DNA from 2 places in the Tamlana crocina genome. Region 2 is predicted to be linked to the other one. Evidence: riboswitches for the same ligand, from Rfam matches in the RefSeq annotation. Region 2 holds a riboswitch; the other holds the start of a gene.
What was found. A riboswitch is a leader RNA that binds a small molecule or an ion and turns the genes downstream of it on or off. The one in region 2 is predicted to bind thiamine pyrophosphate.

Region 1: it holds a riboswitch for thiamine pyrophosphate, as region 2 does, so the genes downstream of both, thiS (sulfur carrier protein ThiS) here and pnuC (nicotinamide riboside transporter PnuC) in region 2, are expected to answer to the same signal.

Annotation. Positions count from the first base shown of each region.
Region 1 covers NZ_JAAVJS010000001.1:113,194-128,827, reverse strand. Annotated here, with positions in the region: gene thiH (2-iminoacetate synthase ThiH) at 1-94, opposite strand, end outside; gene HC176_RS00565 (thiazole synthase) at 216-986, opposite strand; gene thiE (thiamine phosphate synthase) at 988-1,629, opposite strand; gene HC176_RS00555 (hydroxymethylpyrimidine/phosphomethylpyrimidine kinase) at 1,634-2,401, opposite strand; gene HC176_RS00550 (thiamine phosphate synthase) at 2,501-3,082, opposite strand; gene thiC (phosphomethylpyrimidine synthase ThiC) at 3,251-5,110, opposite strand; gene thiS (sulfur carrier protein ThiS) at 5,168-5,371, opposite strand; TPP riboswitch at 5,473-5,567, opposite strand; gene HC176_RS00535 (GIY-YIG nuclease family protein) at 5,814-6,107, shown strand; gene HC176_RS00530 (GIY-YIG nuclease family protein) at 6,366-6,659, shown strand; gene HC176_RS00525 (M1 family metallopeptidase) at 7,015-8,871, opposite strand; gene HC176_RS00520 (S8 family peptidase) at 8,943-10,550, opposite strand; gene HC176_RS00515 (MBL fold metallo-hydrolase) at 10,578-11,441, opposite strand; gene HC176_RS00510 (SLC13 family permease) at 11,595-13,364, shown strand; gene HC176_RS00505 (hypothetical protein) at 13,511-13,843, shown strand; gene HC176_RS00500 (TonB-dependent receptor) at 14,021-15,634, shown strand, end outside.
Region 2 covers NZ_JAAVJS010000001.1:232,234-247,867, reverse strand. Annotated here, with positions in the region: gene trhO (oxygen-dependent tRNA uridine(34) hydroxylase TrhO) at 127-1,200, opposite strand; gene recA (recombinase RecA) at 1,541-2,545, shown strand; gene HC176_RS01135 (hypothetical protein) at 2,790-3,200, shown strand; gene HC176_RS01130 (RNA polymerase sigma factor) at 3,229-3,777, shown strand; gene HC176_RS01125 (hypothetical protein) at 3,865-5,352, shown strand; gene HC176_RS01120 (lysophospholipid acyltransferase family protein) at 5,439-6,182, opposite strand; gene trpS (tryptophan--tRNA ligase) at 6,315-7,283, shown strand; gene HC176_RS01110 (hypothetical protein) at 7,280-8,008, opposite strand; gene dprA (DNA-processing protein DprA) at 8,072-9,175, opposite strand; gene HC176_RS01100 (HU domain-containing protein) at 9,280-10,215, shown strand; gene HC176_RS01095 (acyl-CoA dehydrogenase family protein) at 10,304-11,305, opposite strand; gene pnuC (nicotinamide riboside transporter PnuC) at 11,292-11,897, opposite strand; TPP riboswitch at 11,956-12,062, opposite strand; gene HC176_RS01085 (acyl-CoA thioesterase) at 12,142-12,651, shown strand; gene HC176_RS01080 (NAD(P)/FAD-dependent oxidoreductase) at 12,660-13,562, opposite strand; gene HC176_RS01075 (DUF4625 domain-containing protein) at 13,753-14,232, opposite strand; gene HC176_RS01070 (DUF4625 domain-containing protein) at 14,308-15,087, opposite strand; gene HC176_RS01065 (TonB-dependent receptor) at 15,134-15,634, opposite strand, start outside.

The DNA.
Region 1 (15,634 bases), 120 kb from region 2:
CATATTCTACATCTTGTGCCGTTTTGGCTTGGATGCTGTTTAAGGTGTCGTCCCAATTGTAGGTGTCAAGAATATCTTTGAAACTATGTGTCATCGGATTTTGAATATTTTTCGTTTTGTCATTGCGAATAAAATGAAGCAATCTGTTTCCTTTGTCTTCGGTACTTCTGCTATGCTCAGTAAAGGCAAGCTCAGTCTGTCGTAATAACGTGTTCTTAATTTAAAAATGAAGTTAATGGGCTACTCGCCTCGGCATGTGGTTTTACCGAAGCCAATTTGGCATTGTAGGCCATGCGCCCCGATTCAACAGCCATTTTAAATGCTTTGGCCATGGTTACTGGATGTTGCGATACGGCAATGGCGGTATTGACCAAAACGGCCTCGGCACCCAATTCCATGGCAAAAGCGGCGTGCGACGGACTCCCAATTCCGGCATCGACAATAACCGGCACGTTGCTTTGTTCGATAATAATTTCTAAAAAATCGAGGGTTTTTAACCCTTTGTTAGTGCCAATTGGTGCGCCTAATGGCATAACGCATTGTGCTCCCACATCTTCCAAACGCTTGCACAACACGGGGTCTGCATGAATGTAGGGCATCACCACAAAGCCTAATTTTACTAATTCTTCAGCAGCTTTTAAGGTTTCAATGGGGTCGGGCAATAAATATTTGGGGTCGGGATGGATTTCCAATTTCACCCAGTTGGTTTCCAAAGCTTCTCGGGCCAATTGCGCCGCAAAGACCGCTTCTTTGGCATTTCGAACGCCCGAGGTATTGGGCAATAAATTAACGTGGGGCTGCATGATGCTTTTCAACATTTTATCCTGACTGTTGTTGGCATCAACGCGTTTTAGTGCCACGGTAACCAGTTCACTTTCCGAAGCGAGAATAGCCTCAGACATGAGTTGGTTGGAACTGAATTTTCCAGTGCCCGTAAATAAGCGCGATGTAAATGTTTTATCTGCTATTTTTAGTAAATCGTTCATATTAAAAAGTATGGCGTTGCTCTTGGGTGGCCGATGCGCCCAAAAGTTTGTTAATATTTGAAATGTTGTTGAAATCCTGAGTTATTGCGCCAGACATAGCAATACCGTGAACACCAGTGTTTAAAAGATCGGGAATGTCGTTTTCGTTTATTCCTCCAATGGCAATAATAGGCGTACTGCTTTTTAAGGTATCGAGAATAGCTTGATAGCCTTCCATGCCTAAAATAGGACTCAAATTAGCTTTTGTTTTGGTAAATCGAAACGGACCCAAGCCAATATAATCGACGTTTTTGGTGATTAGGTTTTCACAGTCTTCCAGTGTATTTGCTGTTGTGCCAATCAGGTACCATTTGCCTAAATATTCGCGGGCTTCGGTGGGGCAGGTATCGGTTTTTCCCAAATGCACACCGTCTGCCTTTACGGCTTTGGCAATTTTATAATGGTCATTAATGATTAACCGTGTTTGAAAATGTGCCGTAATTTCCCGAGCTTGTTCTGCGGTTTTTAACACAATTTCTTCTGGATAATTCTTCAGTCGGAGTTGAACCAATTCTGCACCGTAAGTACAGGCTTTTTGGATGTTTTCAAGATGGGCTTCCGGAGAGTCTCCTTGTGATATATAATGAAGCTTTGCGATTTGCATGTTGCTAATGTTTTAATTGATAATTGTGATAACCGAGTAAACTCGAATTAGAATTTAAAAACTGTTCGGTGTAATATTTAGCCTGTTGGGCCGCGTCTTCCAAAGGCATTTCTAAAGCTAAATGGGAGGCCAAAGCAGACGACAATACACAACCGCTGCCGTGCTTTTCTGAAACTTCTTCGACACTTGGCGGGATATTCACCTTTACAATTTTACTGTGGTACAATTCGTCCCAACCTGTTTTATCAGTTCTGTGGCCGCCTTTTAAATAAACATGGTTTTTTTTGCTGATGTGTTCGATGGTTTCTTCAATGTTTTTTTCCGGATATAGTAATTGAATTTCATCGTAATTGGGCGTAATGATATAACACCTTTCCCAAATAAAATCTAACACCTGTTGATTTTCTGAAGTGTGGAAATCGAACCCCGCACTGGCCTTAAAAATAGGGTCCAGAACAATTTTTATATCAGGGTTGAGGAGGTTTAATTGTTTTAAGATACTGAGCAAAACTTCCCAAGATTCAACAATGCCAATTTTCACGACCGAAATTTCAAAACGCTCAAAAAGGGTATTAATTTGGGCTGAAATAACTTCAGGTTTTACCCAATGGCAGTCTTTAAAATCCACATCGTTTTGAACCGTAATGGCTGTACAAACCGATAAGCCGTACAAGCCGTGTGCTTCAAATGTTTTAAAATCTGAAGTGAGTCCCGCACCGCCCGAAGGGTCGTGGCCAGCTATGGTTAGTATGTATGTTTTATCGTTTTGCATTTGTCGTCATGCTGAACTCGTTTCAGCACCTCATAATTTTTATAATCTCTTTAGAAAACTTATCAAAAACTTCTCGATACAATTCCTCATGCTTCGGAATCACTCGAAGTGACGTTTCATAGTTTTAAAATCCTGCACAGGCGTTTCACTCTGCCAAATACCCCCCAAAACACCAACCCCTTGATAACCTAGTTTGGTGAATTCCGAAAGGTTTTTGGTGGTTACGCCACCCATACCGATTACTGTTTTTTTTACTGAGTTGACCTCAAAACCGCGGCCTTTATACCCTTGTTTTGAAATGGATGAAAACACCGGGCTCAGTAAATGATAATCGAAATGGAACTCACAGGCTATCAATTCTTCGGTAGAATGAAACGAACTGCTCATACTAATGTTTTGTTCATTCCTGATGGTTTGAAGGGTGTCCAAAGAAAGCTCGCGCCGTTGGGCCTCCTGAAAGTGAATCCCTTTTAAGTTGTAATCGTTTATCAATTCATGATGTTGATGTACCACAATTTTGCTATGATATTTTTTATCAATTTGATTTAAATAATTGCGATAAAAATGATAGTCCTTACGAGGTTTTCGCAAATGAAAATACTCTAAACCAACTTCGAAAAGCTGATTTAGAATAAATATTTCATTTTTTATGTCTTGCTCGGGAGCGATTAAAACTACCATATTTTTAATGACGTCACTTCGAGTGAATTTTAGGATTGAATGACTAAAATTTTTATCGAGAAGTATTCTTTTTTATGTTTCTTGGTTGAGCACTTCTCTCCCGATAGCTATAGGGATCAATTCCTCATAGTTCGGAATCACTCGAAGTGACGTAACGTTTTTGAAATTCTACAAATAAACCTCCGAACCTTTTTCTTTAAATTCTTGCGATTTCTCTTCCATACCTTTTTTGATGACTTCATTTTCCACAATGTCGTTTTCCTTGGCAAAATCGCGCACTTCCTGAGAAATTTTCATTGAACAGAATTTTGGTCCGCACATCGAGCAGAAATGAGCTACTTTAGCGCCATCGGCAGGAAGCGTTTCATCGTGGTATTCACGAGCCAATTCGGGATCTAAACCTATATTAAACTGGTCTTCCCAACGGAACTCAAAACGGGCTTTACTCAAAGCATTATCGCGGTGTTGTGCCCCTGGGTGACCTTTGGCTAAATCGGCTGCATGGGCGGCTAATTTATAGGTAACTACGCCGGCACGAACATCATCTTTATTAGGTAAACCTAAGTGTTCTTTAGGGGTGACGTAGCATAACATGGCACAACCGTACCAACCAATCATGGCAGCGCCAATACCTGATGTAATGTGGTCGTAACCTGGGGCAATATCGGTGGTTAAGGGGCCTAAAGTGTAAAATGGCGCTTCGTCGCAAACCTCAATTTGCTTTTCCATATTTTCCTTAATCATGTGCATAGGCACGTGTCCGGGACCTTCAATAAAACACTGTACTTCGTGTTTACGGGCTATTTGGGTTAACTCGCCTAAGGTTTCCAATTCGGCAAACTGGGCTTCGTCGTTGGCATCGGCCACCGAACCAGGACGCAGACCATCACCTAAAGAAAAGGCCACATCGTATTGTTTCAATATTTTGCAAATCTCTTCAAAATGCGTGTACAAGAAACTCTCTTTGTGGTGCGCCAAGCACCATTTTGCCATGATAGAGCCTCCGCGAGAAACAATACCGGTAACACGCTTTGCCGTCATAGGAACATAACGCAACAATACACCGGCGTGAATGGTGAAGTAATCCACCCCTTGCTCGGCTTGTTCTATAAGGGTGTCACGGAAAATTTCCCAAGTTAAATCTTCGGCAACACCATTTACTTTTTCCAAAGCTTGATAAATAGGCACAGTTCCCACTGGAACCGGTGAGTTACGGATAATCCACTCGCGGGTTTCATGAATGTTTTGCCCAGTGGATAAATCCATGATATTATCGGCACCCCAGCGGCAGGCCCAAACGGCTTTTTCAACCTCTTCTTCAATCGATGAGGTGGTGGCCGAGTTACCAATATTGGCATTGATTTTTACCAAGAAATTCCGACCTAAAATCATAGGTTCGGCTTCGGGGTGGTTGATGTTTGATGGAATAACAGCACGGCCACGGGCCACTTCTTCACGGACAAACTCTGGAGTTATTTTTTTCGGAATGGCCGCTCCAAAATCTTGCCCTGGATGCTGTTTGGCAATTTCGGTCATTTCATCAATACGCTGGTTTTCACGAATGGCGATGTATTCCATTTCTGGAGTAATAATGCCTTTTTTCGCGTAGTGCAATTGCGTAACATTTTTACCTTTTTTAGCGCGTAACGGTTTTTTAAGGTGCGCAAAACGCATGTGGTCTAAACTTTTATCGTTTAAACGCTCGTTACAATATTTTGATGAAAATGAATCCAATTGCTCCACATCGCCGCGGTCTAAAATCCATGGCTCACGGATGCGTTCAATTCCGTTGTGTACGTTTATTTCTTTGTTTGGGTCGGTGTAAGGTCCCGAAGTATCGTACACGGTAACGGGTTCGTTTGGCGTTAATTTTCCTGTAAAAGTATCTTTGGTGTCACTCAAAGAAATCTCGCGCATGGCCACTTTAATTTGTGGATGGATTTTTCCTTGAACGTAAATCTTTTTTGAATTGGGAAAGGGTTGTCTGGTAATTTGTTCCTGCTTTGGTGCAGTGTCTTTATTTTTCATTTTTTATTGGGCTTTTTATGTTCTTTTCGCTTATGGCTGAGTTGTTAATTTTTGTATTTATCCGCCTTGCGTAGCTTGAATAATTAGAATAGAATCGCCGTTCTGAAACCGTTGTGTGTCCCATTGGGTTTTTGAAATAATGTTTTGGTTTACGGCAACGGCAATGCCTATTTGTGGATAGTTTTCCTGAGTCAATAGTTGCGAAACATTAATCGTTTCGTCAATATTAACCTCGCGTTCGTTAAGATGAATAGTTATCATTTACAATATGTTTAAATATTGCAAACCAAGGGAATAGCATGTACTTTGAAAAAACACCCAGAAAGTGGCGCTTACGAAAAGATGTGCTAGAGCGCATTGCAGTGCCCTATTCAACTTTTCCCTTCGGCGGTACTAACCGCATCAGGTTCAAAGGGTATGTCTCAGTTCTATTTTTAGAACACCCCTAAAGTTTACGTGGCTAAATTAATAAAAATTAAACGATTGACCATAGATTTAGTATGGAGAAGGTTCTCGATACGATTTTTTTAAGCTTTGCTTAGGTATCTTCAATCAAAATATATTTTGATTTTGACAATCTCAAAAATCACTCGAACTGACGGAAAACTTCTTTTTGTCCAATGGTTGCGTTTATGAACCTTACGTCACTTCGAGTGATTCCGAAGCATGAGGAATTGTATCGAGAAGTTACTATATTTAAACTATGAAATTGTCTTTTGTATACATTTTAAAATGCTCCGATGACTCTTACTATACAGGAATAACATCCAATTTAACGGAAAGAATATTTAAACATAACTCAGGAAAATATAAGAAGAGTTACACATACAACCGCAGGCCCGTTGAATTGGTGTACTATGCTGAATTTACAAATATTAATATTGCTATTCAAACTGAAAAGCAAATAAAGAAATGGTCAAGAGCTAAAAAGGAAGCTTTAATAAGTAATGAATTTGACAAACTTCCAAATTTAGCTAAAAAGAAGTTTATGTCTTAAAAAGGTTCTCGATACGATTTTTTCGTTCCTCAAAAATCACTCGAACTGACGGGAAAACTCCATTTGGGCCAATCGTTAAGTTTATGATCGTTGCGTCATATCGAGTGCTGCGAAGTATGAGCAGTGTATCGAGATGTCTTTTTAAAGACCTTCAGTACAGGATCCAACGATACGCACGTGATAAACCGAAGACCCTTACGTCACTTCGAGTGATTCCGAAGCATGAGGAATTGTATCGAGAAGTTATTATATTTAACTATGAAATTGTCTTTTGTTTACATTTTAAAATGTTCTGATGACTCCTATTATACAGGAATAACATCCAATTTAACCGAAAGAATATTTAAACATAACTCAGGAAAATATAAGAAGAGTTACACATACAACCGCAGGCCCGTTGAATTAGTGTATTATGCTGAGTTTACAAATATTAATGTAGCTATTCAAACTGAAAAGCAAATAAAGAAATGGTCAAGAGCTAAAAAGGAAGCTTTAATCAATAATGAATTTGACAAACTTCCAAATTTAGCTAAAAAGAAGTTTATGTCTTAAAAAGGTTCTCGATACGATTTTTTCGTTTCTCAAAAATCACTCGAACTGACGAAGAAACTTACTTTTGATCAATGGTTACGTTTATGGTCGTTACGTCACATCGAGTGCTGTGAAGCATGAGCAGTTGTTCCCGATAGTTATCGGGAGAGATGCTTTGGGTGTTAAAATTTATGCATTAAAAAAGGCTTCCCCGATTAAAAGGGAAGCCTTTTGATAATGTGAATTCTATTTAAAAATTCTGTTGTCACCTTGAGCCTTTCTGCTTCGCTCAAGATAAACAAAAGACGAAAGGTCTTAGAAAAAAATGATTTCAATTAGGTTTCGACTGCGCTCAACCTGACATAATAGTAAAAACTTACTTTTTATTATTCTCTGAATTGATATCGGCCATCATGTTTTTGGGGTCGATTTCAACCGACTTTACAGTTTTTGATGTTTCGAAACTGTAGGTTGGGTAGGCCCAAGCCCAGTCGTTTATAATTGTAGCTTCGGTTGGTTTTTCACCACGCATCATTTGCAACGGGATGTAAAAATCTTCAGAAGTACCATCGGTGTAAGTTACCGTTAAATCGATTGGCATGGGCATGAGTCCGATGCGCTCTAAAGTAACGGTTTTGTCTTCAACAGATTTCACTCCGTAATCGATGGTGTTCGTGGTTCGCGTAAAATCGTTTAAATACCAATCGAGTTCCAGCCCCGATACTTTTTCGGCCACGCGAATAAAATCGGTACGTGTAGGATGCTTAAATGCCCATTCTTTAAAATACTGTTTTATGGTTTGCTTATGGTTTTCTTCGCCAATAACATAAGCCAGTTGGTTTAAAAACACATAACCCTTGTAGTATGCCGATATGGAATACGAACGGTTATAATTAAAACGATCGGCATGTGTAGTAAGTGATTGTTCGGCACCCGAGTTTACGTAATAGTTGTAAACATCGTATACTTTTTGAACTGATTTTTCAAACGGTTTGTTGAAAATATGGCTTTCAGCTTTTTCTCCAAAATATTCGGTAAAGCCTTCATCCATCCAATAGTTGGTCGATTCGTTGGTGGCCAACAAAAATTGAAACCACGAGTGCGCCATTTCATGAGCCGTTACACCAAATAGTCCGTCAAAATTGCCTTCACCTACAATTAACGTGCACATACCGTATTCCATACCGCCATCGCCACCTTGAATGATGGAATATTGCTCGTAAGGGTACTGCCCGATATTTTCACTTAAGAATTGCATCAATGCCACAGCTTTGGGCTGTAGTTTTTTCCAATTGTTAAGTTTTTCTTGAGGCATGGTGCTTTTGTACAAAAAGTGCAGCATTGGCCCATTGGGAACTTGTACCGTATCGTGGATATAGTTGGGGTCGGCAGCCCAAGTAAAATCATGCACATTGGGCGCAACAAAATGCCATGTGAGTTTTTTGGTGTTGGGTTGTCTTAAAGTATCGGTTTGGTAACCGTGTCCGATTTCGTTAGGGTTTTGTAAATAGCCCGTACCGCCAACGGTGTAATTTTTATCGATGGTGATTTTAACATCAAAATCGCCCCAAACACCATGAAATTCACGACCAATATAAGGGTGGGCGTGCCAACCTTCATAATCGTACTCGGCCATTTTGGGGTACCATTGTGCCATCGATAAAGCTACGCCTTCTTTATTGTTTCTTCCCGAACGGCGAATCTGTACAGGTACTTGAGCATCAAAAAGCATATCGAAGGTAACGCTTTCGCCGGGTAAAATAGGCTCGTTTAAATCAACCTCTAAAACAGTACCCACGGTTTCGTGATTCAATTCTACCCCATTTTGCTTTAACGAATTCACTTTTATAAAACCAATTTCGTTGGGTTTCAATTTGCTGATGCGGTCTTTTACGCGCCCGTCCGGGTCGGCAATGGTTCGCGAGCGTACATCCATTTCGCTACCGGGTTGAAAGGCGTTAAAATAAAGGTGATAAAACACCTTGTTTAAAGCATCTGGAGAATTGTTGGTGTATACCAAGGTTTGCTTGCCTTGATAGGTGTAGTTATCAACATCCACATCAATTTCCATTTTATAATCGACATGCTGTTGCCAGTAACAAGGATTGGCCTGTGGAGATATAGCTGGAGCCTCGGGTGCCGCTGCTGTAGTTGGTGTTTCTACTATTTCAGAAGCACTTCCACAGGAAAAAATAAGGGTAAAAGAAAGTATATAAATATAAATTCGATTCATAAATATTGAAATTAAAATTAAGGCTGTTCAAATTAAAATAATGATTTTGAACAGCCTTAAAAAATTAGTAATTATTTCGACATTTTCGCTGCCATAATCAAGGCATTGTAGGCATTTGCCATTTTTGAAGATTTGCTTAAATCGGCAAACGGACGAATATCGCTGGTGTTTCCTCCAACTATAACTTTAGTGTTAATAGCCAATCCAGAATCCAAAATAACTTGCTTGACTTGAGCCGCTGTTAAATCCGGAAAATACGAACGGATTAAGGCTGCAATTCCGGCAACTGCTGGAGCAGCCATTGAGGTGCCGCCTTTTGTGGCGTATTCGTTTTCGGGGGTGGTTGAATATACTTTTGCTCCAGGGGCAAAAATATCGACGTTGTTTTTACCATAATTAGAAAAGGAAGCTACCATTTGTGATCCGTATTTTGGGGCCAAGGCACCTACTCTAATATAAGTATCTGATATTTCTTCGCCGTTAACGTTATCGTCTGGATAATTGGGTTCAACATCAACATCTTTGCTGTCGTTGCCCGCAGCGTGAACAAACACCACGTCGTTTTTGGCGGCATAGGCAATAGCCTCACGAACCCAATCGCTATGAGGCGAAAAGCTTTTCCCAAAACTTCCGTTTATAACTTTGGCGCCGTTATCTACGGCATATCTAATGGCCAAGGCCACGTCTTTATCGTACTCATCGCCGTTAGGTACTGTTCTTACGGCCATGATTTCCACGTTGTTGGCTACCCCGTTGGCGCCTAAGCCGTTGTTGCGTTCGGCAGCTATAATGCCGGCAACGTGTGTACCGTGGCTCTCGTCTTTAGTTGAATGCTTAACATTGTTGTTGCCGTAATATTTTGTTGAAAAATTGTCTGGGTCGTCTCCAGTTACACGACCTTTAAAATCTTTATTCAAGTTATAGTTTAGCCTATCGTTAATGGATTTTAAGCCGCTTTCTATTTCTTCAATCGCATCGGCCATGGAGTCCATACCGTTGCTAAACATATATTCGGCCATTTGCTTGGCTTGGTTTACGGTTTCATCATTGCTTTCAATGGCTTTTACGTCTTCTTTTGTGTAGTTGTCTTTCCCCAAATGTCCGGAAAGTACCTCATCGGCACGCTTTATTTGCTGATGAATTTGGTCGTACTGCTGTTTTCTGCCCAACCATTTTTGGTACTCTTCTTCGTATTCTGCTTTTGCACGGGCATAATCAGGATGGCTAGTATCACCACTGGCTAGAATTCTAACATATTCCAATTGTTCGTTGTAGCCTTCACCTAAAAAATTCCAACCGTGAATGTCGTCAATATATCCGTTGTTGTCGTCATCCTTGCCGTTATTCGGAATTTCGTCTTTGTTGGTCCAAATCACGTCATCCAAATCTTCATGGTCAATATCGATACCCGAATCGAGCACGGCAACAATTACTTTTTTGCCTTTTCTGTTTTTGATTAATTCGGCGTAAGCTTTATCAACGCTCATTCCGGGAATGGTATCTTTTACCAAATCCAAATGCCCCCAATTTTGGGCCTCGGCTTCAGTAAGCTCAGAAACTTTTAAGGGTGAGGAGTCGATGTTTTCAACAGGTGTAGAAATGATGTCTGCAGTACTTCCACAGCCAAAGATTAGGGCTGATATAAAAAGTGGCGCAACAAGTGTTTTTATTGTTTTCATTGTTGTTATTTGAATTAGTCTATTATGTTATAAATTGAATATCTCTTGGGCGGTATAGATTTCATTGAGTCTTACGCCTTTTTCGGTGTTTTTTACGGTAATGATTTCGTTATGGGCATCGTGCTCTAAAAACAGGTAAAAATTATTATCGGCAGCAAGGCTTAAAAACTTCTGTTTTTCGTCGAGGGTTAATAGCGGCCGCGTATCGTAACCCATAACATAAGGTAGGGGCAGGTGCCCAACGGTTGGCAATAGATCGGCCATAAAAGCAATGGTCTTGCCTTTATAAGTAATAAGCGGAATCATTTGTTTATCGGTGTGCCCATCGGCAAAAAAAATATCGAAGCCTAAGGCCGAATTTTCAAGTGTATTTCCGTTTGGAAGAGAAGTAAAATGCAATTGGCCGCTCTCTTCCATGGGCAAAATGTTTTCCTTTAAAAAGGAAGCCTTTTCGCGGGCATTGGGTTGTGTGGCCCATTGCCAGTGGTCTTTATTGGTCCAGAAACGGGCATTTTTAAATGCCGGTTCGTAGCCCGTTTTGTCTTTGTTCCACTGAATACTTCCGCCGCAGTGGTCAAAATGCAAGTGGGTCATAAACACATCGGTAATATCATCACGATGGAAACCGTATTGTTTTAGCGACGAGTCTAAATCAAAATCGCCCCACAGGTAGTAGTAGCCAAAAAATTTATCCGATTGTTTGTTGCCCATTCCCGTGTCGATGAGTATCAACCGGTTGCCGTCTTCAATGAGCAAGCATCGTGTAGCAATATCAATCATGTTGTTGGCGTCGGCCGGATTGGTTCGGTTCCACAACGATTTGGGTACCACACCAAACATGGCACCGCCGTCAAGTTTCAAGTTTCCTGCGTTAATGGGGTATAACTGCATTGAAATTTTTTAAGTCATGCAAATTACTAAAAGGATTAAAGAATAACAGAATTATAGCTTTATTTTAACACTTGTGCGTAAGATTATTTTTGAAACGCATAAAAAATGAATTACATTTAAAAGTGAAAAACAGTCTTCTAAAAAGTTGAAAAAATGGATATTTTAATCACTTTTGCCATTATTCTGGTTGGTGCGTTTCTATTTGTGAAAGATTACTTTTCTATAGATACCACTTCCATTTTAATTATGGCCATGTTTATTGTGGTTGGTGTATTGAGCCCAGAAGAAGGTTTTTCGGGTTTTAACCATCCGGCTACCATTACTTTAGGTTGCATTTTTGTGGTTAGTGGTGGTATTTTTAGTTCGGGTGTTTTAGATGGGTTAAGCCATCGCATTATTAAACTGGCGAAGATACACTACAGTGTGGCATTGGTCGTTTTTTGTAGTATTTCTGGGGTGTTTTCCGCCTTTATAAACGATACGGCCGTGGTGGCTTTGTTGCTGCCAATTGCCCTTACAGTATGCAGGGAAACCAATATTACGCCAAGCCGTTTACTTATGCCCATTTCGTTTGCCGCTCTTTTTGGGGGCACCTGTACGTTAATTGGGACTTCCACCAATATTTTGGTGAGCAGTTACGCAAAAAAATATGGCGTTGACGAGTTTGGGATGTTCGAGTTTAGTGGTGCGGCATTGTGCCTTTTGGCTGTGGGCTTTACTTATATGTTTATTGTTGGCCCTCTTTTGTTACCTAAAAATAGGGGTGATAACGAAGAGTTTACCAAAAAGGCAGAAACTTACATTACCGAACTGTATGTAGAGGAAAATTGCAAAGATATTGGCGAACTTATCGACAAGTCGATTTTGGTTAATGATTACAATGTTAATATACTGTCCATTTTGCGCAATGGTGTTTTGAAGCATAACTTCGGAAAGAATGCCAAAATTTTGGAAGGCGATATTTTAAAAATTCTTGTTCCGCCTGAAACGATGTCGCGACTGCTGAGTATGGAAGGCTATAGCGTAAAGGGTAACAAACGCATGAAAAAGGCCGAAGACCAATACAAATCGTTTAATTTGTACGAGGTCATAATCCCATTCGGCTCGAGTTTGGCGGGCAGTTCACTAAAAGAAATTAATTTTAGGAGGCAATACAATTCTTCTGTTGTGGCCATCAGGCAACGTGGCGAGGTTAAGTACGATAAACTCACGCGCGTTACCTTAAATGAAGGCGATATGCTATTAATGCTAAGCGAAAACGAAGAAATAAACAGTTTGGTGTCTCAAAACCTAATCGTTAAACTTTCGGAATACGAAAAGAAGAAAACCAATTACAAAAAGGCCATTCCGGCGGTTGTAATTGGTGTTGGTGTGGTTTTGGCGGCCTCGCTAAATATCACCTCCATTTTAATTAGTGCCATGGTTGGCGCTTTACTTATGGTACTTTTAGGTATTTTAAAGCCCATTGAAGCCTATAAAGTTGTGGAGTGGAAGGTTATTTTTATGATGGCCGGAGTCCTATCCATGGGTACAGCTTTAGAAAAAACAGGAGGGGCGACTTTAATTGCCCATTATATCATGACCACTTTGGGCCAGTACAGTGCCCATATTACTCTGGCTATTATTTATTTATCGGCATTGGTTTTAACCAATTTAATTTCCAGTAAGGCTACAGCGGCTTTGTTGGTGCCTATTGTTATTAATTTATCCCAAAGCATGCAGGTTAGTGAACGGCCGTTTTTGGTTGCCGTTATGTTTGCTTGTTCGCTAACGTTTATGACACCTATGAGCTACCCTACAAATACTATGGTGTATGCGCCCGGAAACTATAAATTTGTCGATTTTTTAAAAATGGGAACGCCATTAAACTTACTCATTTGGTTGGCGGCATCTTTTGTAATTCCTTATTTTTTTCCGTTTTGATTAGAGTAAAGTAAGTTGTCCCATCTGAGGAATTAATTCTAAAGAGAACCTTGAAATTAAGAGTGTTTTGCATAACTTTGCGCGATTATTTTTTAGTTCAGTAATTGAAAACGCTTTTTTCATACATTTTACTCTTTTCTTTAGTTATGCGGCCTTTGTATAACATTGGCTATGTCGCGTATTTTGAGTTGAACTTAGACTATATCATAGAAACTTACTGTATCAATAAAGAAGAACCAGAACTGAAATGTAATGGTAAGTGCCATTTAGCAACACAACTAATGGGCAATGTTTCTGATAATGATGAAACGCCATACGTAAATTCCATTTTTGAGGCTTTTGTACCTGTATATTTTCAGGATTATGGTACTGCTAATATTTTTAATCCAGCTTTAGATTTAGTTACGGAAAACTGGAACTATTCCAATACGTTTTTCTCTTTGTTTCGAGATCATATCGACCCACCTCCCCGCGTGTAACCCATTTTTCAATTTGTATTACAAATCTTATTTTTTGAATCAAGCAAAATGAGGTAGGATTTGGTATACCTAAAAGGAATAAAGCTAAACGTTTTTTTAAGGTTGCTTGGGTTGTTATTTCAACCTTAAATTCACCTTATGCTTTAGCTTGTTACACTACACATAAAAAAAGAAAAAATGAACAAAATAGTAATGCTTGTTATGTGCATGGCAAGTATATGTGGTTTTGCGCAACAACAATTTTCAGGAAAAGTTGTTGACCAAAATAATCAACCATTGGCGGGAGCCACCATTCAATCTAAATTAAACCCCAATAACGCAGTAATTTCAAATGTTGAAGGGCATTTTTCAATAACATTAAAAAACACGAGTGCCGTTATTGTAAAGTTTATGGGCTTTGCCAATTCAGAAATATTGCTTTCTGCCCAAAACAACATCATCAAATTAAAGGAAAGTGATGAGGTGTTGTCCGAAATCGTAATATCGGCAAGTAGGGAAGTCCAGCAAAGAAAGGAAGTACCGGCCTCAATTTCGGTAGTTAATGCTAAAGCCATTGCCGAAACCAAAGCCTTTGGTATTGATCAATTGGTAAACAATGTACCTGGGGTTTTTATGTCCACTTCCAGAGCGGTTAGCAATGAGCAACACATGATGGCAGTACGCTCGCCCATTTCTACAAAAGCACTGTTTTTATTTGTTGAAGACGGTTTGCCCATACGTCCCACGGCAGTATTTAACCACAATGCCCTTTTGGAAATGAACGACGTATCTTTCAGTAGGGTTGAAATTTTAAAAGGGCCGGCATCTAGTATTTACGGAAGTGAGGCCATTGGCGGCAGTTTTAACTTTATCACCAAAAATCCAACGCGTGACTTTTCGGGACATTTGGGTTTTCAAACCAACGATATGGGGTTAACCCGTTATGAAGCCGAAGCATCAACTTACCCCAACGATAAGGTGGGCTTTTATATCGGCACGCACTATGTACAGCGTAAAAACGGCCCCATTGAGCATAGCGATTACGAAAAATTCGCACTGACATTTAAAAACGTTAACCATTTGTCGCCATCGGTTGATTGGGTTAATGTTTTTGATATTATTGATTACCGTTCGGACATGACGGGCTCTTTAAGCGAGGCCGATTATTCCAACGGAAATTACGAAAGCGACCAAACTTTTACCGAGCGCGAAGCCTTTGCGTTTCGTTTAAGAAGTACCCTCGATAAACGATGGAACGATAACAACAAAACGGTTTTCAATGCTATTTTTAGAAAGAATGGTATGGATCAAAACCCTTCGTACCGTGTTAGGCAATTTAGAAACCAAGGTCAGTTAACGGGTTTTGGAAGCGGCGAGTTAAACAGCAATACGTTTTACAGTTATGTAGGCTTAATTCAGCATAAAACGGATTTTAATTTTGCTAATTCTTCGTTGATTTTTGGAGCTTCTGCCGATTATTCTCCGCAGCGCTACCAAGCCGAATCCATCGATGTTATTGTAAACACCGAAACCGGACAAAACACCGACTTTACGTTAAATGCGGGAGATTATATTTTAAATTATGATGGCGATATTTTTAACTACGCCGGATATTTTCAATATGAAATCAATCCCACAGCAGATTTAAAACTTACCGCAGCCTTGAGGTATGATGGTTTCAACTATGCGTACAACAATTTACTGGATGGTGTGGCAGGCCCAAAAGATTCAAAAAATCACTATAACAACATTTCACCAAAATTGGGAGCCAATTATAATTTTTCAAAACAAGTTGGGCTTTATGCCAACTAT
Region 2 (15,634 bases):
GCATTGTTTACAGTTTAAAAAGCTCTCTTTTAACTCATTAAAAAAAAGAACCTTCTCGATGTAAATATAAGATTATTCTATAGACTAGAACGAAAGAATTTTCCTTTGCGTATTTAAGCCGAAGATTTACTGCTCTTTCTTCTTTAAAACCTCGAAAATATTGCGCAAGTCTTTTTTGTAAGGCAAATGATCGGCACGTCCTTTTTTGAAAATATCGTTGCTGTTACCTTGGCCCTTTCTTAAGGCTTTTTGCTCTTCGTATGGCAGAGCATGAATCTCCTTGCAATTTGTAGAACAGCAATTGTTCATTTCTTCCTTACACTTATCGCACTGAATGAAAAGCAAATGGCAAGCTTCGTTGGCGCAATTGGTATGCACATCGAACGGCTCGCCGCACTGGTGGCACTGGGCAATAACATCGTCGCTAATCTTTTCGGCACGGCGCTCATCGAACACAAAGTTTTTACCTAAGAATTTATTTTCGAGCTGTTTTTCGTTTACTTGGCGGGCGTATTCAATAATGCCCCCTTCCAACTGAAACACATTCTTAAAACCTTTATGTTTAAAATAAGCACTGGCCTTTTCGCAACGGATGCCCCCGGTACAGTACATGACCAAGTTTTTATCTTCTTTGTGCTCTTTTAAGTCGTCTTCAATTATATCCAACGATTCGCGAAAGGTATCTACATCGGGCGTTATGGCATTTTTAAAATGGCCAATCTCACTTTCGTAGTGGTTTCGCATATCTACCAAAACGGTTTTTTCGTCTTCTATTAACTCGTTGAATTTTTCAGCACCTACGTGAACGCCTTTGTTGGTTACATCAAAAGTATTGTCGTCAAGTCCGTCGGCCACAATTTTATGGCGCACCTTCACTTTTAGTTTTAAAAACGACATGTTATCTTGCTCTATGGCTATGTTTAAACGAATGTCCTTTAAAAAGTCAATGGTATCCAAATGGGCTTTAAACTCGTTGAACCTATCGGCAGGTAACGACAATTGGCCATTAATACCTTCGGTGGCTACATAAATACGGCCCAGAACATCTAGTTTGTCCCAGACAATAAATAATTGGTCTCTAAATTCTTGAGGATTTTCAATTTTGGCGTACTGATAGAAAGACAATGTTAATCGGTCCTTTCCGGCCTTTTCGATTAACTCGGCTCTTTCCTTTGCGCTTAACTTATTGTACAGTTGCATGCTATACTAATTTTTAAGGTTAAAGCTGCACAAGTGCAGGTTGTAATTATTTTAAAGCGCAAAAGTACAATTTTAAAGAGAAGTTTCCATTTAAGGGCACAAAAAAAGCACTCAAAGCCATTGTTTGGGTGCTTTTTTATTGAGTTTGAGCTAGTCTACTTTCAAAACTCGTTTGGTAAATTTGATAGCAAAATTTTTCCTCTTTCCCTAAAGATGCGTAATATCTTGAAAGGTTGCGTAATAAAATTCGCTTTTTGATTTTTTATGTTGAAAACTATTATTGCGATATGCTAAAAGATGTAGTACTTTAGCCTTCGGAATTTAAGAAAAAAATATTGAAATGAGCAGTGAAAAAGACGCTAAACTAAAAGCACTAAAACTTACTTTAGATAAATTAGACAAAGCCTACGGAAAAGGCACCGTAATGAAAATGAGCGATGCCGCCGTGCAGGATGTTGATGCCATTCCGTCGGGGTCGTTAGGTCTGGACATTGCCTTGGGCGTTGGTGGTTACCCTCGCGGACGTGTTATTGAAATTTACGGTCCGGAATCTTCGGGTAAAACCACCTTAACCTTGCACGCCATTGCCGAAGCCCAAAAAGCCGGAGGTATTGCTGCATTTATTGATGCCGAGCATGCTTTCGACCGTTTTTATGCTGAAAAATTGGGCGTTGATATTGAAAACCTCATCATATCGCAACCCGATAATGGTGAACAAGCTTTAGAAATCGCCGATAACTTAATCCGTTCGGGTGCTATTGATATTGTAGTGGTCGATTCGGTTGCCGCATTAACACCAAAAAGTGAGATTGAAGGCGAAATGGGCGACTCTAAAATGGGGCTTCATGCACGTTTAATGTCGCAAGCCCTAAGAAAGCTTACCGCGTCTATTAGCAAAACACATTGTACCGTTATCTTCATCAACCAATTGCGTGAAAAAATTGGTGTAATGTTCGGTAACCCTGAAACAACAACGGGTGGTAATGCCTTAAAATTCTATGCGTCTGTTCGATTGGATATCCGTCGTTCTACACAAATTAAGGAAACCAATGGTGATGTGGCCGGAAACAAAACCCGCGTTAAAGTGGTTAAAAATAAAGTAGCCCCACCATTTAAAACCGCCGAATTCGATATTATGTACGGTGAAGGTGTGAGTAAAGTGGGTGAAATTTTAGATTTGGCCGTAGATTACGAAATCGTAAAGAAAAGCGGTTCGTGGTTCAGTTACGACGAAACCAAACTTGGCCAAGGGCGCGATGCCGTAAAATCGCTTATAAAAGACAATCCGGAGCTTATGGACGAGCTCGAAGAAAAGGTTAGAAAAGCCGTTTCTGGAAAAGAATAATTTCTACAAGCCACGAATTCACGAGTAATTTTCCTTTAATGCATTATTAGTGAATTCGTGGCAAACCAACCCTTACCTTTCTACAAAAATCATTCTGATTTAATCTATCGGAGCCCCACCCCCAGACACACAAACCGTTAAACTTAAAACATTTACAACAAAAAAGTAGATTTTTTACGCAACCTTTTACTCATTTGGGCGTCTACATAGTGCAAACATGTATTTAACCCTAAATTTATTTGCTATGAAAAAATTTGCTTTACTTTGTTTAGCACTCGTGCTGTTCGTTTCCTGTAGCATTAATGACGATGGCACTAGCTACAGTTTTGAGGTGTTACCAGTTGAAAGCGTAGATATTCCTGATGAATTTGTAATGGGAGAAACCTACCCCATCACCGTTTCATATTTCAGGCCTTCTACCTGCCATGGTTTTAAGGAGTTTTACTACCAAAAGGAAAATAACCAACGTACGGTAGCTCCCATAAACTATGTGTTTGAAAACAGCGACTGCGAAACACTTGAAGATGTGCTCACCGAGGCCACCTTTAATTTTATAGTAACCAGCAATGGTTCCTATGTCTTTAAATTTTGGCAAGGCAAAGACGAAAACGACGAATCTCAGTATTTAACCATCGAGGTACCGGTTGTTGAGTAAAAAATCTTTTAATTAATACATGTTTAATTTGAGTTTAGATCGACTCATAGAAAATTGTAAAACCCAAAGTACTCAAGCACAGAGCGAACTTTACAAATTGTATTCCAATAAGTTGTTCGCTGTATGTTTGAAGTATTCTAGGAATTATGCCGAGGCGGAAGACAATCTGCAGGACGCATTTTTAACCATTTTCGAAAAAATTGAACAGTATAAAAACAAAGGTTCTTTTGAAGGCTGGATAAAACGAATTACGGTAAATACCGTTTTGCAACGCTACCGTAACGAGAAGGTTTTCGATATTATTAATGAGGAAAGCATTGAGGCGGTTGAGGTTGAAGTTGATGAAGACAGCGTTTCAATGGACTATTTATTGCGGATTATCCAAGAATTGCCAGACCGCTACCGATTGGTTTTTAACCTTTATGTACTGGACGGCTATTCGCATAAAGAGATTGCAAAAATGCTAGACATATCTGTGGGCACATCCAAATCGAATTTGGCACGTGCCCGGCAGATTTTAAAACAAAACATTGAAAACAGTAAACACCCCCAAAGCAAAGTTACGGGGCATTATTAAAAGTTAAGATCATTATATGGCGAAAGCCCAACATAATAACCAACCTCGATTATCGAGTGAAACAACATCTCGTTTATAATTAATATAATGAGTGAAAAAAAGCACATAGATCGCGTTTTTCAGGAAAGCTTTAAAGATTTTGAAGCCCAGCCCAGCGATGCCGTTTGGCAGAACATTGAGGCGCAACTGAATGGAAAAAAGAAAAAGCGACGCATTATCCCAATTTGGTGGCGCTATGCTGGTGCGGCGGCGCTATTACTGCTATTTTTAACTGTAGGCAACTTACTTTTTGAAGACACAAACCCTAATCCGTTAAACGGCACCGAAAATGTGGTTGATGACGATATCAAGAAAGTGCTTCCTACAATTGAAAACAGTGAGAGCATCTCGAACCAAAACAAAACAAGCACAACACCTGAAAACGAAACGTTGGTTAGTGGTAATGAGGCTTCGTCAGTAAGTGTTTCTGCTTCAAACACCAATGCAGTTGCAAAAACCTCTACCCCAAAAAATAATAAAAACAATCAAACAAACATTGCTTCAAATCAGGTTTCAGGCAAGCACATAGCCACTATACAAACCAATAAGGATAATACGACCGTTAAGCTTTCCGAAGATAAAAAGGCAAACACTACACCCTACGGAAATAATGATAGCAATCCAACTTTAGCGTCTTCAAACAATAATGGTTCTACGCTTTCGAATAAAGAAAACGCCCAAAACAGCGTTAATACTGCTTCTGAAAAAAACAACACTGCAGTAGCTAAAACCGAAAACAAGGAACAAAATGATGCACTTTCCATTGAAGAAGCCATCGATAAAAACAAAGACCTTTTGGAAAACGAAATCTCCAACCAACAAAACCGTTGGAGTATTGCGCCCAATGCCGCTCCGGTTTACTTTAACACCCTTGGTGAAGGCTCGTCTATCGACCCGCAATTTAACAACAATTCCAAAACCGGCGAAGTAAATATGAGTTACGGTATTTCGGCCAGTTATGCCGTAAACAAAAAATTAAAAATACGCTCTGGGGTCAATAAAGTGAATCTGGGATACAATACTAACGATATTGTTGTATACCAATCGGTTGGCCTGAGCTCTAATAGCAATGCCTTACAAAACGTGAACTCTGGCGGAGCTTCAGCCGGTTATTCGGTTGTGAGCTCGAAAGCTTTAAATGCTAAAGATTTACCGCAAACATTACTTACTTCAAACACCACTATAAATCAGGCCTTTGGCTATATTGAAGTGCCTTTGGAGGTGCAATACACGTTATCGGACAAAAAATTTGGAGTCAACGTTATTGGCGGTTTTAGCTCGTTCTTTCTAGATAACAACGAAGTGTATTCGCGCGCTGAAAACGGACCGATGGTTTTTTTGGGCGAGGCTAGAAACATTAATAAAGTGAGCTATAGCGCCAACTTAGGGCTCGGCTTAAATTATCAGATTTCGAAAACATTCGACTTGAATTTAGAGCCCATGTTTAAATATCAATTCAACACCTTCAATAACACCTCTGGTAATTTTACACCATTCTTTATTGGTGTTTACACTGGGTTTGCTATAAAATTTTAATTTTTGGTTAGATGTGGGTAGGTATCATTTTAACAGATGATTGCTAAGCCTTCAAAAAAACTGCTCGTCCCCAGAGCAGTTTTTTTTTATACATTCTTATTAAACTCCTGTAGTTGCCGGTGGATAATTCCTCGAGCTTTTTCGTTTAGCGCCTTGGTGTTTTCAATGGTAAGCCCTTCCGTAGATAAAAATTTATGGATTTTTACGCGCATCCTGCCGGGGCTACCACTAAAAAAAGTGTACGAAAATCGTTTTTTATTATCGGCAAACGTTATGGGCACAACAGGTATTTGGTGGTTAATGGCCAGCCTAAAAGCACCATCTTTAAATTCATCTAACAAGATATGCTTTTCCGGCACACCACCTTCGGGAAAAATACAGATACTCAGCCCCGATTTGAGTCGGCGTTGGGCACGCAAAAAAACGGCCTGTCTGCTTTTTGGCGAAGAGCGGTCTACCATAATACAAGTGCGTTTATAAAAGAAACCAAACAGGGGAATTTTAGCCAATTCCTTCTTGCCAACAAACACAAAGGGGTTTTTAACCGAAACCAGCATCAACATAATATCGGCCATTGAGGTGTGGTTGGCTATAAACATGTAGCTTTTACCTTTTTCGGGCGTTTGGTTACGCTCAATTTTATAAACGAAGCCCATTCCTGTTAATATAAATCTGGCCCAAAATCTAGCCAACCTAAAAAAGAATGGATACCACGATTCCTTCAAAATGGAAATTAAAAGCACTGGAAACAATGCAATAATGGGCAATGCCACTAAAATGTAAAACCAAATGCGGTAAAGTGTCCAGAAAATGTATTTGAAAACTTTCATCGAACCCAAAAATACACAATTGTATTGAGCAATTCTATTAAAAAAATTACCTTTGCCAAACATCAAAATTGAGATTAACATTAATAAGATTCCCACTGGAGTTTATCTTGAGCGGAGTCGAAAGATGAGGATATGGCAAGGATACTTACAGGAATACAAAGTACAGGAATACCACATTTAGGCAATATTTTAGGCGCGATTATGCCCGCAATAAAAATGGCTAACGACCAAAATAACGAGTCGTTTTTTTTTATTGCCAATATGCACACCCTAACGCAAATTAAAGATGCAGAAACACTGCGCCTTAACACTTATGCTGTGGCTGCTACTTGGCTGGCTTTTGGTTTGGATTTTGAAAAAACCGTGTTTTACAGGCAAAGCGATATTCCGCAAGTTACTGAGCTGTCGTGGTATTTAAGCTGTTTTTTTCCGTACCAACGTCTAACCTTGGCGCATAGTTTTAAGGACAAGGCCGATCGATTGGAAGATGTTAATTCAGGCCTGTTCACCTACCCCATGCTTATGGCTGCCGATATTTTGGCTTACGATGCCGAATTTGTTCCTGTTGGAAAGGACCAGTTACAGCATTTGGAAATGACGCGCGATGTAGCTTCGCGTTTCCACTCTAAAATGGGCGAAACTTTTGTGCTTCCAGAAGCCAAAATACAGGAAAACACCAAATTGGTTCCCGGCATAGACGGCGAAAAAATGAGCAAAAGCCGTAACAATACCATCAATATTTTCTTGGCCGACAAAAAGTTGAGAAAACAAATTATGGGCATCCAAACTGATAGCACACCTCTTGAAGAACCTAAAGATTGGAAAACTTGTAACTGTTTCGCCATTTATAGTCTATTGGCCAACGACGACCAAATTTCAACCATGAAAGCCAACTACGAAAATGGCAACTATGGTTACGGTCATGCCAAGCAAGCTTTATTTGAATTGATTGTTGAAAAATTTGCCACAGAACGCGAACGCTATAACCACTACATGAACAACCTCAACGAAGTGGATGACGCTTTAGCCATTGGTGCTGAAAAAGCAAAGTTGGTAGCTAATGATGTGTTGAAACGTGTTCGGGAGAAGGTTGGGTATTAGTTGGGTTCTGCAATCCACATATCGAAATAGTAAAATTCTGGGTCTGGTTCATCTTCATCATATCCGTGTTCCAGACCTGAGCCAATCTTGATATAATCTTTTGTTAATACAGCGATATCTAGATTAATAGACTTTCCTTCTAAAGTTATTAAGGGTTTTGATTTAAATTTAGGTAATCTTTCCCCATATATAGTACTCATTTCTTTAAACCAATAGGTTTGAGACTCTTTACGACTACCCACCCTTAAACTAGGGTAAAATTTCAAATCTCTTACAACGTAAACCTTTGTTGTATATTTTAAATCTTCTTGTATCTGTTTTATCTTGTTATTAATCTCCACAAACTGTTGGTTTATTTCGCCAAGATTTTTAACTGATTCACCTTCTTTTACCTCTAAGGAATCCACAAGACTTTCATAATTACGAAGTTTTGTTGTTAATATATCAATCCGTGCATTTTGTTTTTCAAGTTTTTCTGAAAAGTCTTTATCAATATTCTCAGTAATATTATTGTAGCTATTGAAACCTAAAAACCCAACGAGAAATATTAATATTGCAGAAACAGCCTTTAAAAGATTAATATTATACTTTAACTCGAAGTACCTTTCATCTGGGAGTCCTTTTTTTCTCTTCCCTATGTTTTTAAATATTTTCCAAAGAAAAAACACATCTGATATTATCAATACAAGAATGATAATTAACATGATAGAAATAAAAGCATTCATAAAGTCTGTTTTGAAAGAAGAAAAGTACAATAAAATTATGAGATTCCTGCTTCCGCAGGAATTTTAAACCACCTCGAACATTTTTCCGGGTAACGGGCGCACCACGCCTTTCAGTTCCATATTGAGCAGTACGCTGGCGACTTTAAAAATGGGGATTTGGCAATTGATGGCAATCATATCCAATTGTTCCTTTTCGTTTTCCTTTAGGAAATTGTAAATGGTTTTTTCGGTGTCGTCTAACTCTACAAACAACTGCTTTTGCACGCCTGGTTTTTCTTTGCCTTCCAATTCCCAATTTAAAATATATGGAATATCAGCAGGCACCGTTAGCATATGCGCCTTTTGCTGCTTTATTAAATTGTTACAGCCGGTGCTTTGGCTGTCGGTTGTTCTTCCGGGAACGGCAAACACTTCGCGGTTGTAACTATTGGCTATATCGGCAGTGACCAAACTTCCGCCTTTTTCGGCCGATTCAATAACAATAGTCGCCTCACTTAACCCAGCGATAACCCGATTGCGCTTTAAAAAATTGTTACGGTCAAACTTATCGGTGCTCCAAAAATCGGTAAAAAAGCCACCGTTCTTCTCCACCTCAACCATGTATTTTTTGTGCACTTTAGGATAGATTTGATTCAAGCCATGAGCCAAACACCCAATGGTCTGCAAATTATTTTTCATCGCAGCTTTGTGGGCGGTAATATCGGTTCCGTAAGCAAACCCAGAAACTATTATAGGATTATAAGGCACCAACTGTTCTATTAAACTTTCGCAAAAAGCGATACCACTAGTGGTAATTTTCCGAGTACCAACAATGCTAATGATACGCTGATTTTGCACGTCGATATTCCCCGCCTGAAACAGTAAAATTGGTCCGTCGATGCAATGTTTCAGTCTTTCGGGATAATCACTTTCCTGAAAATATAATACTTTAATACGGTTAGATTTTATAAATTCTAATTCCAGCTCGGCTTCCTTTAAATGATGGGTTTTAAACAAATCGCTCACCGTTACGCTTCCAATGCCATCTATTTTTAGCAAATTTTGCTTCTTTTCCTTTAAAACGGCTTCGGCAGAGCCACAATGTGCAATCAGTCGTTTTGCGGTAATGTCGCCAATATTGGGTACATGTTGCAGGGCCAAAGTGTAAAGCAGGTCGTTTTCGGTCATTCTATCTGATTGATTTTTAGTCTAAAATAAAAGAATTTTTAGTCTGTTAATAAATACTTCCACTTAAATTTTAAGCAAAAACATAATTTTTTAACTTTGTTTACATGCAACTAGAAACCTACATTAGCGACTTACTATATAGATATGAATGCGTTACCATTCCAGAGTTTGGCGCATTTTTAACACAAAGAGTATCGGCAACGATTGACGAAGACTCCCATACGTTTTATGCTCCTAAAAAAGTGCTTTCTTTTAATGAGCAAATCCAGAAAAACGACGGGCTTTTGGCCAATTATATTGCCGAGGTTGAAAAAATACCTTTTGAAACCGCCAATAAAAAAATTGAAAAACGTGTAAGGCTTTTAAAATCTTACTTAACGCAAGGCGAAACCCTGACATTCAAAAATATTGGCGATTTGGTTTTTAATCAGGAAGGAAAAATTCTTTTCGAGCCAACATACGAGTTGAACTACCTTACCGATTCGTTTGGGCTATCGCAATTTGAAGTGCCTTCTATTGCTCGTGAAGAACACAAAGAAGTAGTTGAAGACATCGAAAAAGTAATTCCTATTGGTGTTACCCCAGAAAAACGCAAAGCCAAGCCGTATTTAAAGTACGCCGCCGTGGCTTTAATTGCATTAACGCTTGGTGGTATGGCTGCTTCGAACTTTTATGTGAATAAAATTGAGCAGCATAACCAAATGGCCCAAGAGGAAGCCACAAAGCAGTTGGACACTAAAATACAGCAAGCTACCTTTAGTTTAAATCCGTTGCCTGCCGCAACACTAAACGTTACCAAGCAAACCGGAAACTACCACATTGTGGCCGGTGCTTTTAGGGTTGAGGAAAATTGCGACAAAAGGGTAAAACAACTTAAAAAATTAGGCTATAACGCCCGAAAAATTGGCGTGAACAAATACGGACTGCACCAAGTGGTTTACGGAAGCTACGAAACAGGTAAAGAAGCCTTAACTGCTGTTAGAGATATTAGAAAATCGCACAACAAAGACGCTTGGATTTTAGTTAAAAAACTGGATTAAATTTGTTGATGTTCATATAATTTTAAAAGCAGGAAGCGCATGTCGTTTTCTGCTTTTTTGTTTTAAATAAACCCACATTAAAAAAAGTCTATCTCGTAAAATTTCGGTGCTGAGTTGCGGTAAAGTAATCCTTAAAAATACGATTTATATTTTCGTTCTCATTACACGCCCGAATGCCTAACATGGGGTAGAGATCTATAATGGCTTTTGAAAGTGCTTTTACCGAATTTGAAGCTTCATTATGTATTTTGGCCACCCACTTTTCTGAAAAGGCACCTCCAGAATTAATAGTTTCTTCAATTTGAAACACAAACTTATTTAATGCACTATCCGCTGCAGCGATGGTATTTTCCAAATCCTTCAATAGTGCTGTATGCGACTGGACAGTTTTGGCTTCATTACAGAAACCATCGGCCATTCCAATATAATTTACCCAAAGGGTTAAATCGGCAAATACCGAAAAGTCAATTTTAAAAATAGGCGCATCATGATACACTTCGTTGTACAAAAAACTATAATTACTATGCACCCATTTTTCTTTTATCTTAAACGAATGGGTAGCCGTAGCTTTAAGCCCCATGGCGTTCCAATCTGGTATGATTTTAACATTGTCTTTATCCAACACAAAAGAGCGCACCACATCCATTCCTTCTTCATTTTTCAGAACTCTTCCATTTTCAAGAATTTTGGCATTCAGGGTAAAATGCGATAAATGCGGAGCGCCCGTAGCATATTTCCAAGTTCCTGAAATGATATAGCCTTCGCCCTGTTTTTCAGCCGTACCAAAAACACCGCCACTGCCACCAAAACATACGGGTTTTTCAGAATTCAAAAAAATGGCATCGGTAACCTCTTTTTTTAAATTTCCGAAGAAAAAATTAGCGCCGCTGCACAAGGTTACCGTCCACCCCAAACTGCCATCGGTTTCAGCTAGTTTACGGAGTTTCTGCAAACCTTCAGCTAAAGCACACTCCAATCCACCATGCGTTTTGGGTAACCAGATATTCCAAAGTTTGTTTTCAGCAATCCAATTCAAGGTTTCTTCAGAAAACACCTCTTTACCAAGACACAATTCACTAAGCCCTTGCATGTTCTTCCTGTGTTTTATTATCGAGAATATGTTTCCACTTAAAATATCCGGACACGGCCACAATGAACAAAAATGTGGTCAATCCCGCATAAACGTATAATTCTTTATAAATAAGTAGGGGCACCGATATAAAGTTACTAATGTTTAAATACACCCAGTTTTCAATTTTCCGTTTGGCCATGAGCCACATGCCAGCCCAAGCGAAAGCCACAACAATGGCATCCCAAATGGGCACATCAGAGTCGGTATGCTGGCTTAACCAATAGGCCATCAGTGAAAAACAGCCTACTACAACACCCAATGCAATACCATGTTCTTTCGTGCTGGAATATGAAATGGGCGCTTCGGTATTCTGCTTGCCCAATTTCCAATAAAACCAACCGTAAATACTCATCACCAAGTAGTAAAGGTTGAGCAAAATATCGGCATATAATTTCGATTTGTAAAGCACCCAAAGACTAATTAAAATGGAAACAATACCAAACAGGTAGTTATTGATATTGTTTTTTCTGGCCAAAAGCACCTGTACCACACCAAAGGATGTGCCTATCCACTGTAATAAAGTTAGCTGGGAGAATAAATCGGTCATCATTGAATTTCCATAGATTTTAAAAACAGGCCGATGACACTTTGGCGTAAATACAACCGATGTATTTTTTTTGAAAAATCCCTACGTTGGCATTATCCAAATCAGGTATAGAACATATGCTCTTGGGTATCATCTCAGCCCTAAATTAGAGCACCCCATTTTGGTTGCAAAGTTAGGTAAACCTATCTAAATGATTCTGCTAAAACATTAAAACCTTTATCTTTGCAGCATCATTAAATTCGACTTCATGCAAGCCAAAACACCTAAAGAATCGCTTACTATTTTAACCGATATGGTTTTGCCCGGCGAAACCAACCCATTGAACAATTTGTTTGGTGGTGAACTTTTAGCCCGTATGGACCGCGCTGCCAGTATTGCTGCCCGACGCCATAGCCGCCGTATTGTGGTTACGGCTTCGGTAAACCATGTGGCATTTAGCCGCGCAGTGCCTTTGGGAAGTGTGGTAACGGTTGAGGCCAAAGTATCCCGTGCTTTTAAAACCTCTATTGAAGTATTTATTGATGTTTGGATTGAAGACCGTGAATCGGGCAAAAAAACCAAAGCCAACGAGGGCATTTATACCTTCGTTGCGGTTGATGAAACCGGAAGACCCATTGCCGTGCCCGAATTGGTACCAGAAACCGATTTGGAAAAAGAACGCTTTGCCGCTGCTTTGCGAAGAAAACAATTGAGTTTATTATTGGCGGGAAAAATGAAGCCTAATGAGGCTAGTGAGTTGAAAGCGCTATTTGAATAGGACGTTTTTTAAAACAGTTCTTGTGACAATTCCATATTTACTACAGCTCCAGCCAAGTTTCCAGAAGCTACGGCATTGGCCACAGAACGCATCCTCGATGAGTTATCCCCACAGGCAAAAACACCATCGACAGTGGTTTTATTGAACATGTCGACCTCGATGTACCCCAGCTCGTTCAGTTTACAACCCAATTGCTCCGGAACACTACTGTGTTGTTCAAACGGTAGCGGTGCATAAAGGGCTTCATAATCCATTTTGGTTTGATCATCAAAAACAACGTTTGTAACAACGCCCTGCTGGTGCTCTATCTCTACTATTGGTTTTTCTATAATGGATATATTATTGTTTTTGAATTTTAAAATAGCATCAGATTCAAATTTAGGCTTACCCATTGTTAAAATATCCAATTTAGAGGTCAGGTTACTAATCAATGGTGCGAGGTGAAGTGCAATATCGGCATTAGCGATAAGCCCTGTTTTCTTACCCTTAATTTCATACCCATGGCAATACGGGCAATGCACCACGGATTTGCCCCAACACTCTGAAAATCCTTTAATCGATGGCATGATATCCTTAATACCCGTCGCTATGATTATTTTTTTGGAAAAGAAAGTCTTTTTTGAAGCGGTTCGGATTTTAAATGTATTGTCGGTTTTTATGGCTTTGGTAACGAAGTCTTCAACAAAGTCAACGCTTTCATATGCTAAAACCTGGGATTTTCCTATGTCTGAAATGCTTTTGGGAGTTGCGCCATCATGGGTTAAAAAATTATGTGAATGCGGCGTTTGTTTGTTACAGGGAGAATTACCGTCTATAATCAAAACGTTTCGCAATGAACGCCCCAAGGCTAAAGCGGCAGAGAGCCCCGAATAGCTTCCACCAATAATTACAACATCGAACATTGATTTCATATTTTACAATTATTTAATCATTATCAGATTACCCAACAAGACTCACTATTAAAAGCCATTAATTTCAAACTCGATATATTTAAAAGCACCTCTGTTGTAAGTATTAATTTACATAGTCACCAATTACTACAAAATGTTAGTATTTGAGTCATACTAATTATTAAAATGCCTCTTAGAGTATAATTAATTGTTAGTCCACAATTTTTACATCGATTGATGTTCTACTTTGCCAACCGGTTACATCGGTAACAGAAAAGGCACAGTGGTAATCGCCTGTGTCAACATCATTTGGAATTGCAACTTGCACAGCTATTTCATAAGATTGCAAGTCGCCATCAATACTAAAGCTTTCCATATAAATTAATGGGTTTACTGCGGTTTTAATGGGCAACAAGTCACATAATGTCACTTGATCATCGTGGGTATGGTGATCAAAATTGTGGTGTAAATCCAAACTGTAGGAAGCCAGAGACAAGTTATCGGTTACCATGGCTTTAAAGGTGTAGGTTTGACCTCTCTGTAGTTCTTGGCAACCTTGCGGAAAACCGTCATCGTAATTCACGGTTATGGTTGGTTTTTCCAAATCCTTTTCATCTGAATCACTGCTTGAGCAAGCTGTAAATAGCACAGCCAAAAACATTAGGTTTATATAAATTTTAAATCGTTTCATAGCATCTTATTTTAAAAATAAGATTGTTTGGAAAGTCGTAGTAAACTTCCCAAACAATCTATTTTGGTTTTGTAATTACTCTGTTACATCAATATGGGCGTCATAAGAAGTGGTATTGCCCTCTTCGTCTTCAACGGTAAATTCAATATGGTATTCGCCGGCAGGAGCCGTTGCAGGAACATCAATGTGCTCATGGAACTCTACTTCTGTTTTTCCGTGGTATTTGTCACCATCAAAAATTTCTTCGAAGTCCCACTCTACTTCTCCGTCACCAGGGGTTAAACCGTGGGCATGGACATCTATAGCAATGTTATGGATACCGTGTACGGCATTGATCATAAATTCGGCATGAAAATCGGAACCTCTTGCCACGGTTTCATCAATAGAAACGTCGCTTATGGCAATAGGATCCATAATGTCAATGTGCCCATCTATTTCGGTGCTGTTTCCTAGTTCGTCTGTAACCACCAACTCTACATGGTATTCTCCGGCAGGAATGTTACTGGGTACATCTACATGCTCATGAAACTCAGGGTTTATAACCAAATATTTACTGTCTGTATAAACCATTTCGTAATCCCACTCTACTTCTCCTTCACCGGGTGTTAAATCGTGCGAATGGATGGAAAGTGAAATGCTTTTAACGGTAGCTTCGGCATTTATTTCGGCCTCTAAATGGATGTCGCTGCCTTTGTAAGCTACTGGATCGGTAGAATGCGTGCTGCCCTCACCGAATTCAAAATTTGAAATTACTGGGGCGTTTAACGACACACTGTCGTCGTCATTACTACAAGATTGGAAACTTAGGCCCACAAAAGCGGCCATTGCTAAAAATTTAAAACTTGATTTAATCATTGTTGCTTTCATTTTGATTTTTGATTTAAGTGTTTATTATTAATATTTAAAAAGGAATGGTTAAGGATATGGAAATGTTGCGTCCAGCTTCTGGCACATCTATTAAGCGGTAAAAACTGGTATGGTTAAAATATTTGGTATTGAAAACGTTGTTGACCTTCAGCCGCATTTTTACGGTATTATTCCTATTAAAAAGATGGGCATTGGCCAAAAACGAAAGATTTAATATTTGATACCCGTTGGTTTGCTCTTCAGGGGGTACAATTTCATTTTGCCGTGCCGCCACTTTAAAATCGGCCATAAATTGCGGATGGTCCAAAAACAACACGTCGTTAAATTGGTAACTGGCCGACAATATACCCGACAGTGGCGGAGAAAAAGGCAGTGTAAACCCTTCTTTAGCTCCGCTGGTTTGTCTGGAATAAACATATTCGGCAGAAGCTTCGAGGTTTAGTTTTTCAAAGAAAGTGGTGCTCGCTTTAAGCTCTCCACCAAATCTAAAAACCTCGGCTTGCGTGTACTCGTAAATCTGTAAACTCTCGTAGTA